3 regions of the Leucobacter albus genome follow, and region 1 is predicted to be linked to each of the others. Evidence: predicted binding sites of a transcription regulator. Region 1 holds the regulator's gene; each other region holds the start of a gene.
The links. Region 1 encodes HrcA, which represses chaperone genes, less so after heat shock. Its sites were predicted from a motif close to TTNGCACTCGNNNNNNNCGAGTGCNAA; they were not measured.

Region 1 (4,136 bases):
CCGCCTCGCGCGCGATGCGCGCCCACTTCTGCACGCCTTTCTCGGCCTTCTCGCCGGCCCAGCGCGAGACGGAGCGCTCCGCCTGCCAGGGAATGATCGCGTCGACGCCGAACTCGGTCGCCTGCTCAACCGCCCGCTCGTCGCGGTCGCCCTTCGCGAGCGCCTGCACGAGCACGGTGCGCCGTGCGGGTCGCGGCAGCTCTTCGACGCTTTCTACGCGGATCCCGAAGCTGTCTTTGCCGAGTGCTTCTACGGCCCCGTAGGCGAGCAGGCCGCGGCCGTTGCCAACGATCGTCTGCTCGCCAAGGCGCAGCCGGCTCACGCGCACCGCGTGCCTGCCCTCGTCACCGGAGACGGTGACGAGTTCGCCGACCGAGGTGCCCGCGAGCGACTCGTCGAAGTAAAGGTTCGCCACGATTACCCGAAGAAGCGGTCGCGCAGCTTGCCGAAGAAGCTCTGCTTGAACTCGCCGAAGTGCGGCGCCTCGTCTTTGCGCAGCTTCGCGAGCTGCTCGACGAGCGACTTCTCCTTGTGCGAGAGCTTCGTCGGCGTCGCCACCTGCATCGCGATCTTGAGGTCGCCGCGCGACGTCGAGCGCAGGCCCTGAATGCCGCGGCCCCGCACCGAGACGAGATCGCCCGACTGCGTGCCGGCGGGAATCTCGACCTTCACCGAGCCGTCGAGCGACTCGACCTCAACCTCGGTGCCGAGAATCGCGTCGGTCATCGACACCTGCATCGTGCTGAGCAGGTCGTTGCCGTCGCGGCTGAACGTGTCGTCGTGCTCGACGCGAAATTCGATGAATAGGTCACCGTTTGGCCCACCAAACGGCCCCACCTCGCCGCCGCCGCGCATCTGCATGCGGGTGCCGGTGTCGATGCCAGAGGGAATGTCGACCTGCAGCGTGCGACGCTCGCGCAGCCTGCCCTTGCCCGCGCACTCGACGCACGCGTTCTCGATAATCGTGCCGTAGCCCTGGCAGCTGCCGCACGGGTGCATCGTCACGACGTTGCCGAACAGCGAGCGCACCTCGCGCTGCACCTGGCCCTGGCCGCGGCAGACGTCGCAGGTCACGGGGTGGGTGCCGGGCTGGCACCCGTTGCCGCCGCAGGTGTTGCAGAGCACGGCGGTGTTCACGGTGACATCGCGCTGCACGCCAAACACCACCTCCTCGAGCTTCACGTCGACGCGAATGAGCGCGTCTTCGCCGCGCTCCTCGCGCGTGCGCGGGCCGCGCGAGCCGCCGCCGAAACCGCCGCCGAAGAAGGTCTCGAAGATGTCTCCAAAGCCACCTGCGCCGCCCTGGCCGCCACCCATGTCGTAGCGCTGGCGCTGCTCGGTGTCGCTGAGCACGTCGTAGGCGTGCGTGACGCTCTTGAAGCGCTCAGCGGCCTCCTCGCTCGGGTTCACGTCGGGGTGCAGCTGGCGGGCCAGCTTGCGATACGCCTTCTTGATCTCTTCGAGGCTCGCTTCGCGAGAAACGCCGAGCGTCTCGTAGTGATCCGCCACAGTTGAACTCCTAGGTGTCGTTGGTGAGTATGAAACGTTGTGCTGGAGGGGCTCAGCGGTCTTCGCTGAGCAGCCGGTTCAGGTATCTCGCAACGGCGCGCACTGCCTGGATATTCCCGGCGTAATCCATGCGCAGCGGGCCAAGCACGCCGAGCCTAGACGCGCCGAGCTGCTCGTAGCTCGTCGCGATGATCGACGCATCCGAGAGGCCGTAGGCCTCGTTTTCGCGCCCGATCGACGCGGCGATCTCGCGCTCGTCTTGTACGAGCTCGCCGAACAGTCTGAGCAGGGTCACCTGCTCCTCGATCGCCTCGAGCACGGTGGGAAGGGAGCCGGCGAACTCGCCAGGCCGCGTGAGGTTCGCCGCGCCCGCAACCGCGATCCGATCGCTGCGATTGGCCTGCAATTGCTGCGACACCGCCGAAAGCACGCTGAGCGCGAGCTCGGTGTCTGCGGGCCCGATCCACTCGCTCACCGAGCTGACGAGCTCGGCGACCCCTCGATCCGCCGCGTCGATATCTTGCCCGACAACCGCGGTCGCAATGCGCTCGCGCGCGGTGTTCAGCCACTGCTCGCTCGCTCGATTGGCAGGCAGCGTCGCGGTGTGCTGCTCGACAACGCCGTTGCCCAGAATGAGCACGCACAGCACCCGATTCTCGCCGAGCGCGACGAGGTCGATGTGGCGCACCGCGACCGAGCGCAGCGACGGGTACTGTACCACCGCGACCTGGTTGGTGAGCTGCGAGAGCAGCCGCACTGTGCGGGCCATCACATCGTCGAGGTCGCTCGACTCCCCAAGAAATCGCTCGATCGCCGTGCGCTGCGCCTGGGTCATTGGCCGCAGTTTTGCGAGCGTGTCGACGTAGAGCCGGTAGCCCTTGTCGGTCGGCACCCTGCCCGACGACGTATGTGTCTGGGCGATGAGCTCATCGTCTTCGAGCAGCGCCATGTCGTTGCGTATCGTCGCCGCCGAGACGCCGAAAGCGTGCCGCTCGACGATTGACTTCGACCCGACTGGCTCGTTCAGGGCGACGTAGTCGCCCACGATCGCGTGTAGCACGGCGAGGCTGCGCTCCGAGATCATCGCGCACCCCCTCTCGCACTCGAACTGGCACTCGAACAATCTGAGTGCCAGTCTACTACTCGAGCAGTTTCGCGACGACCGTGTCCGCTAGCAGCCGACCGCGAAGCGTCGGAACGACGCGCGGCTCGGCCCCCGCGACGCCAAGCGCCGCGCGGCCATCGATCAGCCCGTCGCCGATGAGGCCAGCGATGGCGGCCCGGCCGTGTTCGCTGAGAGCGGCGATCGGGAAGCCGTCTTTGATGCGCGTCTCGAGCAGCACGCGCTCACTGTGGCGGGCCTCGTCGGTGAGCGTCTCGCGGGCGTGCGCAGGCGACAGCCCCTGCGACATGCGCTCAGCGTAGGCGCGCGGGTGCTTCACGTTCCACCAGCGCAGCCCACCCATGTGGCTGTGCGCGCCCGGGCCCGCGCCCCACCAATCCTCGCCAGTCCAGTACGACAGGTTATGCCGCGAGCGCGTGTCGGCGGTGCGCGACCAGTTGCTGATCTCGTACCAGTCGTAGCCGGCCGCTGCGAGGCGCGCGTCGAGCAGCTCGTACATCTCAGCGTGCAGGTCGTCGTCTGGCTCGGCGACCTGGCCGCGGCGAATCTGCCCGGCGAGCTTCGTGCCAGCCTCGACGATCAGGGCGTAGGCCGACAGGTGGTCTGGGGCATTTTCGAGCGCGGCGTCGAGCGAGCGCTCCCAATCGGCGAGCGACTCCCCCGGCGTGCCGTAGATCAGGTCGAGGCTCACCTGCAGGCCGACGGCACGCGCGGCTGCAACGACGACCGGCACGCGCTCAGGCGTGTGGGTGCGGTCGAGCGTGTGGAGCACGTGCGGCACGGCAGACTGCATGCCAAAGCTGACGCGCGTGAACCCCGCCTCAGCGAGGGTCTCGAGGTAGGCCTCATCGACCGAATCGGGGTTCGCCTCGGTGGTGATCTCGGCGCCTGGCGCTAAGCCCCACTCGTCGCGCACCCGGGCAAGCATGAGGGCAAGATCGCTTGCGGGCAGCAGGGTGGGCGTGCCCCCGCCAAAGAACACCGTAGACACCGGCCGCTCGGGCAGCCCGGCAGCGCGCATCACGCCCGCCCCGAAACTCAGCTCAGTCGCGGCCTCAGAGGCGTAGCCAGCCTGGCTCGCACCCCCGCCGAGCTCGCTCGCAGTGTACGTGTTGAAGTCGCAATACCCGCAGCGCACGCGGCAGTAAGGCACGTGCACGTACACGCCGAAGGCGCGATCTACCGCGCCTTCGAGCACGCTCGCGGGCAACGCCCCGTCTGCCGGCGCGGGCTCGCCGTCGGGGAGCACGCTCGGCATGGTCAGGCCCCCTGGGGCTTGTCGCCTGCGTCGGAGGCGGAGTCGGAGGCGGGGTCGGAGGCGGAGTCGGAGTCGGGGGCCGGCGCTGCCAGCGCCGTCGGTACCGGGTCGCCGGCCCCGTCGCCCGCGTCGCCGCCCGCCGCGTCGCTCGCCGCCGGCACAACGCCGGTGCGGATCGCGGCGCCAGGGGTCAGCGCGGCCACGAAGGCCTGTGCGAGCTCGACGACATCGCGAAGCTCCGAACGC
Region 2 (4,136 bases), on a different contig from region 1:
CTGCACGATTGCCGCGCCGGTTGCCTCTTCGCCGGTGAGCTCGAGGTTCGCGAACGCCTTCGCGCCTGCCTGGATGAGTGCGACGCCGCCGCCGGGGACGATGCCCTCCTCAACAGCTGCCTTCGCGTTGCGCACTGCGTCTTCGATGCGGTGCTTGCGCTCCTTGAGCTCGACCTCGGTCGCGGCTCCTGCCTTGATGACTGCGACGCCACCAGCGAGCTTCGCGAGGCGCTCCTGGAGCTTCTCGCGGTCGTAGTCGCTGTCGGTGTTGTCGATCTCGCGACGGATCTGCTGCACGCGGCCCTCGACCGCTTCCTTCTCGCCGCCACCCTGAACGATGGTGGTCTCATCCTTGGTGATGATGACCTTGCGAGCGGTGCCGAGCATGTCGAGCGTTGCGTTCTCGAGCTTCAGGCCGACCTCTTCCGAGATGACCTGGCCGCCGGTGAGGATAGCGATGTCCTGGAGCATTGCCTTGCGGCGATCGCCGAAGCCCGGAGCCTTGACGGCTGCCGACTTGAAGATGCCGCGGATCTTGTTGAGCACGAGGGTCGCGAGTGCTTCGCCCTCGACGTCCTCAGCGATGATGAGGAGCTGCTTGCCCGACTGGATAACCGGATCGACGACGGGGAGCAGATCCTTGATGTTCGAGACCTTGCTGTTGACGACGAGAATGTAGGGGTCTTCGAAGACGACTTCCTGGCGGTCAGCGTCGGTGACGAAGTACGCCGAGAGGTAGCCCTTGTCGAAGCGCATGCCCTCGGTGAGCTCGAGCTCGGTGCCGAAGGTGTTCGACTCCTCAACGGTGACGACGCCCTCCTTGCCGACCTTGTCGATAGCCTCGGCGATCAGTGCGCCGATCTGCTCGTCGGCTGCGGAGATCGAAGCGGTCGCTGCGATCTCGGCGGTGGTCTCGATCTCCTTCGAGTTTGCGTGCAGCTCGGTGATGACCGCTGCCACTGCCTTCTCGATGCCCTTCTTCAGGGCGATGGGGTCGCTGCCAGCGGCAACGTTGCGCAGGCCCTCGCGCACGAGCGCCTGAGCGAGCACGGTTGCGGTGGTGGTGCCGTCGCCTGCGACGTCGTCGGTCTTCTTCGCGACCTCCTTGACGAGCTCGGCGCCGATCTTCTCGTACGGGTCGTCGAGCTCGATCTCCTTGGCGATCGAAACGCCATCGTTGGTGATCGTCGGGGCGCCCCACTTCTTCTCAAGGACGACGTTGCGGCCGCGCGGGCCCAGCGTCACCTTGACAGTGTCAGCGAGGATGTTGAGACCCCGCTCAAGGCCGCGACGTGCCTCTTCGTCAAACGCAATCATCTTTGCCATGTAATTCGCCCCTCCCGGACGTCTAGGGAAAGCGGCAGACACCACAGGTGTACTGCGCCAGGTTTAGCACTCAGTCGATCCGACTGCTAACACTAATTTTGGCACTCTGGTGCTGAGAGTGCAAGGAGAGGCGCTCGCCCGGAGCGAACGCAGATCGCCCGCGGGGCTACGGCTTGCCCGGGCCGGCGTAGTCGGTGCCGATGAGCACGGTGAGTCGCGCGCCACTGTCGGCGTATTCGGTCGCGAGGTAGGTCGAAACCCCTCCGAGCTCCTTCGCGAGCCCCAGGGCAGCGGCCTCGTCTGCGGCGTCGGCGTAGAACACCGCTGAGATCTCAATATCGGCGCTCGCTGCGGGCCCAGCAAGCGCGATCACGCCCCAGCCCTGCTCGGTGATCGCGGCGGCGACCCCCGAGGCGACATCGCCCTGGCTCTCGGTGCCATCGAGCACGGCGACGGTGGCCTCGGGGTCGAGTGCCGGCTTCACCTTGGCGGGGGCCTCGGCAGTCTCGGTCTCGGGCATGAGCGGGAGCTTTCCACTCGAGCCAGCGAGCGTCACACCGACGATGCCGATCGTGGTCAGCAGCGCTGCGCCAATCAGCCCGCCAACGACGAAGTGCCAGGTCACCCTCGGCTGCGCGGTGACCCGGTGGCTGCCGACGGCGCGGTCGTTGGAAATGTCGTCGAAGCGATCCTTGGGGTAGTCGGTCGTGGCCGCGCGGCGCGGATGTGTTCCGTGCGCCGCCTCGTGATCCTTCGCCACCCGCAACTCCCATTTCATTCGCCAGCGTCGGGCCGGGCGGCCTCGACAGCATTACCGATACAGAATACCCCGCCGGTGTGCGGCGATTGCTGAACGGGCTGGGAGCAGCCTACAGCGAGTCGGGAATATATATCGCGCGAGCGAGGGCATCGATGACGTCGGGCGTGCGACCGGCGCTCGCGAAGAGCAGCGCGTCATCAATGTCGATGATGCGGCGCTTCTTGCCCGCTGTCGTGAGCGCGATGCTCGGCTGCGCCTCGATCAGGCCGTCGACACCGTCGGTGCTGTTAAGCCCCTTCGACATCACCAAGATGATGTCTGGATCCATCTTCACGAGCGCCTCGTCGGTCATGGGGCGCTCGCCCTTCCAGCCGACCTCCTCGGCAACATCGATGACGCCGAGGGAGTCGAGGAGCGTGTCGACCCCGCTGCCCTCGCCAAACAGGTAGAACACGCCAGCGCCGCCTCGCACATACAGGAAGGCGACGCGGGGGCGCTTGGTCTCGTCGCTGGGAATGAGCCGGGAAACCTCGGCCTCCTTCGCTGCGATGGCGTCGGCGACCTTCTGGTTGAGCTCGGCCGCGGCGTCGGCGACGCCCAGAGCGGCGGCAATCTGCTCGGTCGCGGCGGCGCTCGACTCAGGGTCGACCGATCGTTTCACCACAACGACGGGCACGCCGGCGTTGCGCATCATGGTCACGAAGTCGATGCCCCCGACGCTCAGGTCAGTGAAGATCACGGAGGGCTCGAGGCCCAGCACCGACTCGGCTTCGATATCGTGGCCACCGCGCACCACGAGTGGGAGCTTCTCTGCGCCTGGAAATGACGTCGTGGCGTCTCGGCCAATGAGCTGGTCGCCGAGCCCGAGGTTGTAGACGATGTCGCTCAGCGTGCCCGTCAGCGAGACCGCGAGCACGCGCGACGTGTCAGTCACCTCGACCGGCACATCGCCCGACCGGTCGTGCGATTGCACGGTCACCGGCAGCGAGGCGGTCGGTTTCTCGGCGAGCGGCGTCACCGTCGGTGGGCCAACGAGTGCGGTCGTCGGCCCCTCGTAACTCAGCGGGTCTGCGAGCGGGGTGAGCGAGTCGAGGGGAGCGAGCTCCGCCGCGGCGCTGCCACCGCCCGAAGCCTCGGGAGCGCCCGTCTGGCAGCCCGTCAGCGTGAGGGCAACGCCGAGGGCAATTACGAGTGCGGCTCTCGTGCGAGATGTGCGCGGCTTGTGCATCGATACCCTCTCAAAAGTGTGACCCGAGCAAGCTTAACCTCACAAAGGTATGATGATGCGGGGGATTCGCTGAAATTCCCTCTGTACACGGCGCGATCTGCGCCCGGATCTCCTAGAAAGCCCCCCGCGCGAGCATGAAAAGCACCGACCGAACCTCGCTGTCGCGGCGAGGCAGTCGCGCACCCCTGTTGTTTGGCGTACTCGCGATTCTGCTCGTGCTCAGTGTGCTGATCTCGGCGGGCACTGGCCAGCTGGCGATTCCGCCGCACGAGGTGCTCGGCTCCGTGCTGCACCGCCTGGGCATCGATTGGCTGCCGTTGCCCTCGGTGCCAGCTGGTGACGAGGCACTCTGGGCGATCCGCTTCCCCCGCGTCGCGATGAGCGTGCTCGTCGGTGTTGGCCTCGCGGTCTCTGGCCTCATCATGCAGGCGATCTTCGGCAACCCGCTCGCGGAGCCCGGGGTGATCGGTATCTCGTCGGGCGCCGCGGTTGGCGCGGGCATCTCAATCGTATTCGGGCTCACGATGTTCGGCCAGTGGACCACCGCGATTCTCGCGTTCGTGACCGGGCTGATTGCGACCCTCATTGTCTACTCGATGAGCCGCGCCGACGGGCGAACCGAGGTGGTGACCCTCGTGCTCACGGGCATCGCAGTGAACGCGATCGCCGGGGCCGCGATCGCCGCGCTGACCTTTGTCGGTGACACCCAGTCGCGTGAGGCCATTGTGTTTTGGCAACTCGGCAGCCTGAAGGGCATGAGCTGGTCGCAAGTCGCGATCGTCACCCCGATTATTGCGATCGGCCTGATCGCCGCCTACGTCA
Region 3 (4,136 bases), on a different contig from region 1:
GTCGCAGAGCATGGACGCCGCCGAGGCCTGCCAGAACGGCGCGACCTCGGTCGAGGTGCTCGGCGAGACGATCTCGTGTGACACCCTGCTCCGGGGCTCGACCAACTAGGGGAGTCTACGCTCAGCAGCGCTCGGCGAGCAGTGCGACATGCCTGCCCGCCGAGCGGCTGAGCACGAGGGTCGCCGACTCCGGCCCCTTCAGACGCAGGCGCGTACGCAGCGCGGCGGGATCCACATCCACGCCGCGCTTTTTGATTTCTAGCCGCCCGATGCCGCGTTGCGCGAGCGCGCGCTTGAGCTCCTTCTCTCGCGTCGGCAGCTCCTCGACGACGCGAAACACCTGCGCGAAGGGCGTTGTGGGCTCCCGGTCGGTCGACAGGTAGGCGATGCCCTCGTGCAGCATGCCGGCGTCGAGCTCGGCAGCCAGCAGGCCGATGAGGCGCGCCCGAATGACGGCGCCGTCGGGTTCGAGCAGGTACTCTCCAATGCCGCGCACGTCGGCATCTGGCGCGTCGTCTGCCGCGAGCAGCTCGTGCACGGCTGCGGTGTGTTCGGGCGAGCCGCCGCCGCGGAGCACTGTCGCCGCTCGCCGCACGCCCGGCCGCGCCCCAGCACCGAACCAGAGGCCCATCTCGACGAGCTGCCCGTCGACCGACACCCACTGGGCCTCGGCGTCGACCGGAATGAGCTCACGGTCGAGGCCCGGCCCGAGCTTCACGCCACCTGTGTGTGCCGCGCGGGCCGAGGCAAAGGCGAAGTCGAGCGAGGGGGAGTAATCGTCTGCGTGCACACGGCGAGTGTCGCGGTGGCCGGCCGTGCGCCGCGCAGGGTCGAGAAAAACGCCCTCTGCCTCGCCGGGCCCGACAACCGTTGCGTCGCCCACGATGACGTCGACCGAGGGTGCGCTGCCTCGGCTCTCTGCAAGCGCGCGGGCGGCGACGCCGAGGTTGTGCTTTGCGAACGCCGCGGTCAGCGGGTCGAGTTCTACCGCGCGCACGCCGATCCCGGCGCACAGCAGCGCGAGCGACTCGGCGCCAAGCCCGCACCCGAGGTCTGCGACAGTGTCGCAGCCCGAGAAGCGAGCGGCGTGCAGGTTCGCAACGACGAAGCGCGAGGCCTGCTCGAGGCCCGCCTGCGTGAGCAGCAGCTCGGGAGCGAGCGGGCCGAACTTCGCCCCGGCGCGCTCGCGCAGCCCGGTGACCGTGAGCGCCGCCGCGATGAGGTCGGTGTCGTCGCTCTGGCGGCGCAGCTTGGCTGAAACGCGGTCGAACGCCGAACCGTCTGCGCGCAGTGCTGCCGCGGCGGCAAGCAGCTCGCTGCCAGCGGGCGATGCGAGTTCGGCCCAACCCGGGAGCGAAGAAACCGGCCGGGGGAGGTGTTCCCCCGGCCGGTTGTCATCGCTGGTCACGAGTAGTAGTAGCTGCCGCTCGCCGCTGCGCCGATGAGCATGACGATCGCGCCGATGTAGAGAATGATGAAGAGCGTGCCGAGCGCAAACACGCAGTAGCCGTAGATGAGCCCGGTGAGGGCGAGGCCGCGGCCCCGATCGCCGGTGCGCTTGATCTGGCTGAGGCCCATGTGCCCGAAGATGATGCCCGCGAGCGGCATCATGAAAGTCACGATGATCGAGATGAGCGCGTAGGTGTTCGTGTCGCTCACGGTCGTGCGTTCGGGCGCCTGCTGGCCGTAGCTATAGGCTGCTGCTGCCGCGCCCTGGTCGTAGGGGGCTCCGTAGCTCGGCGGGTACGGCTGGCCGGCGTACGACTCGGGGAGCGGTGCGGTCGGCTGAGTGAACGCCGCCTCGGTGAGCGGCTCGGTCGGCTGCGTGAATGCCGCCTCTGTCGCGTGTGGCGTTGGCTCGGCGGGTGGGGTGGTGCTCATAGCGCTCCCAAATTCGGTGGTCGGGCTTATCAGCTTACCCAGGGCGGGCTGTGTTCGCTGTGCGCGATTCCGCTCCCAACGGTTGGCACTCGCCTTGCATGAGTGCCAACCGGGGCCATAGAATCTCGTACAGAGGCACCCGTAAGGGGTGTAAAACCAACAGCTTTGGAAAGAGGTCAACCGTGTCGGTCGCCATCAAGCCGCTCGAGGATCGTATCGTCATCCAGCAGGTCGAGGCGGAGCAGACCACTGCTTCCGGTCTCGTCATTCCTGACAGCGCGAAGGAAAAGCCCCAGGAGGGCAAGGTTGTTGCAGTGGGCCCCGGCCGCGTCTCAGACAACGGCACCCGCATTCCCGTCGACGTGAGCGTTGGTGACATCGTCATCTACTCGAAGTTCGGCGGCACCGAGATCAAGGCCGCTGGCGAGGAGTACCTCGTGCTCTCGAGCCGCGACATCCTCGCAGTCATCGAGCGCTAAATCGCACTCTGAACCGGGGTCGCACCGTGCTGGTGCGGCCCCGGTTTTGCGTTTGGGTGCCCTCGGGCACCTGGCGCCTCTGGCGCCTCTGGCGCCTCTGGCTCCTCTGGCGTCTCTCGATATGGCAGGAGTTGTCGCTTGCGCGCAAACATAGCGACAACAACTGCCATATGTAAGGTGGCTGCCCGCTTCGACAGGCGTAGACTAGCTCGGTGAAACAAACACGCGCTGGCTTAGGCTATGGACTCGGTGCGTACCTGATTTGGGGCGCTTTCCCGCCATTTTTCACCCTGATCGCGGTCGTGAACCCGTTCGAGGTCGTCTCGTGGCGCGTCATGACGACGCTGCTCGTGTGCGCGCTCATCGTGACGGTGACGCGCAGGTGGAGCAGGGTGCGCGCGGTGCTGTCGTCGCCCAAGACCTTCGGCATGTTCGTGCTGTCGGCCATCTTGTTGTACGCCAACTGGCAGATCTTTGTCGTCGGCGTGGTCACTGGGCACGTGCTCGAGACGTCGCTGGGCTACTTCATCAACCCGCTGTTTACAATTCTGTTTGGTGTGATCTTCTGGCGCGAGCGACTCTCGCGGTTGCAGTGGATCGCGGTCAGCGTTGCGGGCGTCGGGGTGCTGTACTCGGCGATCGCCTATGGGCGTGTGCCTTGGATCGCGCTCGGCATCGCGCTGAGCTTTGGCCTGTACGGGGTCGTGCACCAGCGCATCGAGCACGTCGACGGCGTGACGGGCCTCACGGTCGAGACGCTCGTTTCGGTGCCCATCGGCATCGTGCAGCTGATCGTCGTCGCCTCGGTGGCGGGCCTCGGCGCGTTCTCGTTCGGCCCGCTGATCGCCGGGCTCGTGCTGGTGAGCGGGCTGCTGACTGCCGTGCCACTCATTCTGTTCGGCGAGGCGGCGCGCAGGCTGCCGCTCACCTATCTCGGGTTCCTGCAGTTCCTCACACCGATTCTCGCGTTCCTGTTCGGCTACTTCGTGATGGGCGAGGAGCTCCCGCTGAGCCGCTGGGTCGGTTTTGTCGGGGTGTGGATCGCGCTGATGTTCTTGATTGCCGACATGATTTTACGCTTGCGGCGAGCACCGAGCCCGGAGCTCGCTCATCAGCCTCATACCGGCCCGATTCCCTTAGACTAGTAACTCTACGTCGACGCCACGAGCATTAAAGAGGTTGTATGGAACAGCGTGACCCCTTCGCGTTCACAGGACTCACCTACGACGACGTGTTGCTGCTACCCGCGCACACCGACGTCATTCCGAGCGAGGCCGATACCTCGACGCAGCTCACGAGGCGTGTGCGCCTCGCGATGCCGTTGATCTCGGCCGCAATGGATACGGTCACCGAGACGCGCATGGCCGTCGCCATGGCGCGCAACGGTGGCCTGGGTATTTTGCACAGAAACCTGTCGATTCAAGACCAGGCAGAGATGGTCGACCGGGTGAAGCGCTCTGAGGCTGGCATGATCACGAACCCGCTGACCACCACGGTCGACGCGAGTGTCGCCGAGGTCGACGCGATCTGCGGCGAGTACCGTGTGTCGGGTCTGCCTGTGGTCGACTCCGCCGGGGTGCTGCTCGGCATCATCACGAATCGCGACATGCGCTTCATCGACCCGAAAGATCGCGCGAACGTGCGCGTCTCCGACGCAATGACCCGCATGCCGCTGATCACGGCCCGCACCGGCATCTCGCGCGACGAGGCAGCCGAACTCTTCAAGCAGCACAAGATTGAGAAGCTGCCACTCGTCGACGCAGATGGTCGGCTCAC

Region 2: the regulator HrcA is predicted to act here: its motif matches at 1,390-1,416, upstream of groL (chaperonin GroEL).
Region 3: the regulator HrcA is predicted to act here: its motif matches at 1,964-1,990, upstream of groES (co-chaperone GroES).

The regions. Positions count from the first base shown of each region.
Region 1 is NZ_BAAAKZ010000003.1:519,896-524,031, reverse strand. It holds gene ABD115_RS06055 (16S rRNA (uracil(1498)-N(3))-methyltransferase) at 1-415, opposite strand, end outside; gene dnaJ (molecular chaperone DnaJ) at 418-1,509, opposite strand; gene hrcA (heat-inducible transcriptional repressor HrcA) at 1,562-2,593, opposite strand; gene hemW (radical SAM family heme chaperone HemW) at 2,649-3,890, opposite strand; gene ABD115_RS06035 (DUF1990 family protein) at 3,893-4,136, opposite strand, start outside.
Region 2 is NZ_BAAAKZ010000002.1:411,063-415,198, reverse strand. It holds gene groL (chaperonin GroEL) at 1-1,326, opposite strand, end outside; gene ABD115_RS03470 (LytR C-terminal domain-containing protein) at 1,493-2,086, opposite strand; gene ABD115_RS03465 (heme/hemin ABC transporter substrate-binding protein) at 2,196-3,314, opposite strand; gene ABD115_RS03460 (FecCD family ABC transporter permease) at 3,449-4,136, shown strand, end outside.
Region 3 is NZ_BAAAKZ010000017.1:206,358-210,493, reverse strand. It holds gene ABD115_RS15945 (hypothetical protein) at 1-109, shown strand, start outside; gene ABD115_RS15940 (THUMP-like domain-containing protein) at 122-1,312, opposite strand; gene ABD115_RS15935 (DUF4190 domain-containing protein) at 1,405-1,881, opposite strand; gene groES (co-chaperone GroES) at 2,064-2,360, shown strand; gene rarD (EamA family transporter RarD) at 2,573-3,505, shown strand; gene guaB (IMP dehydrogenase) at 3,544-4,136, shown strand, end outside.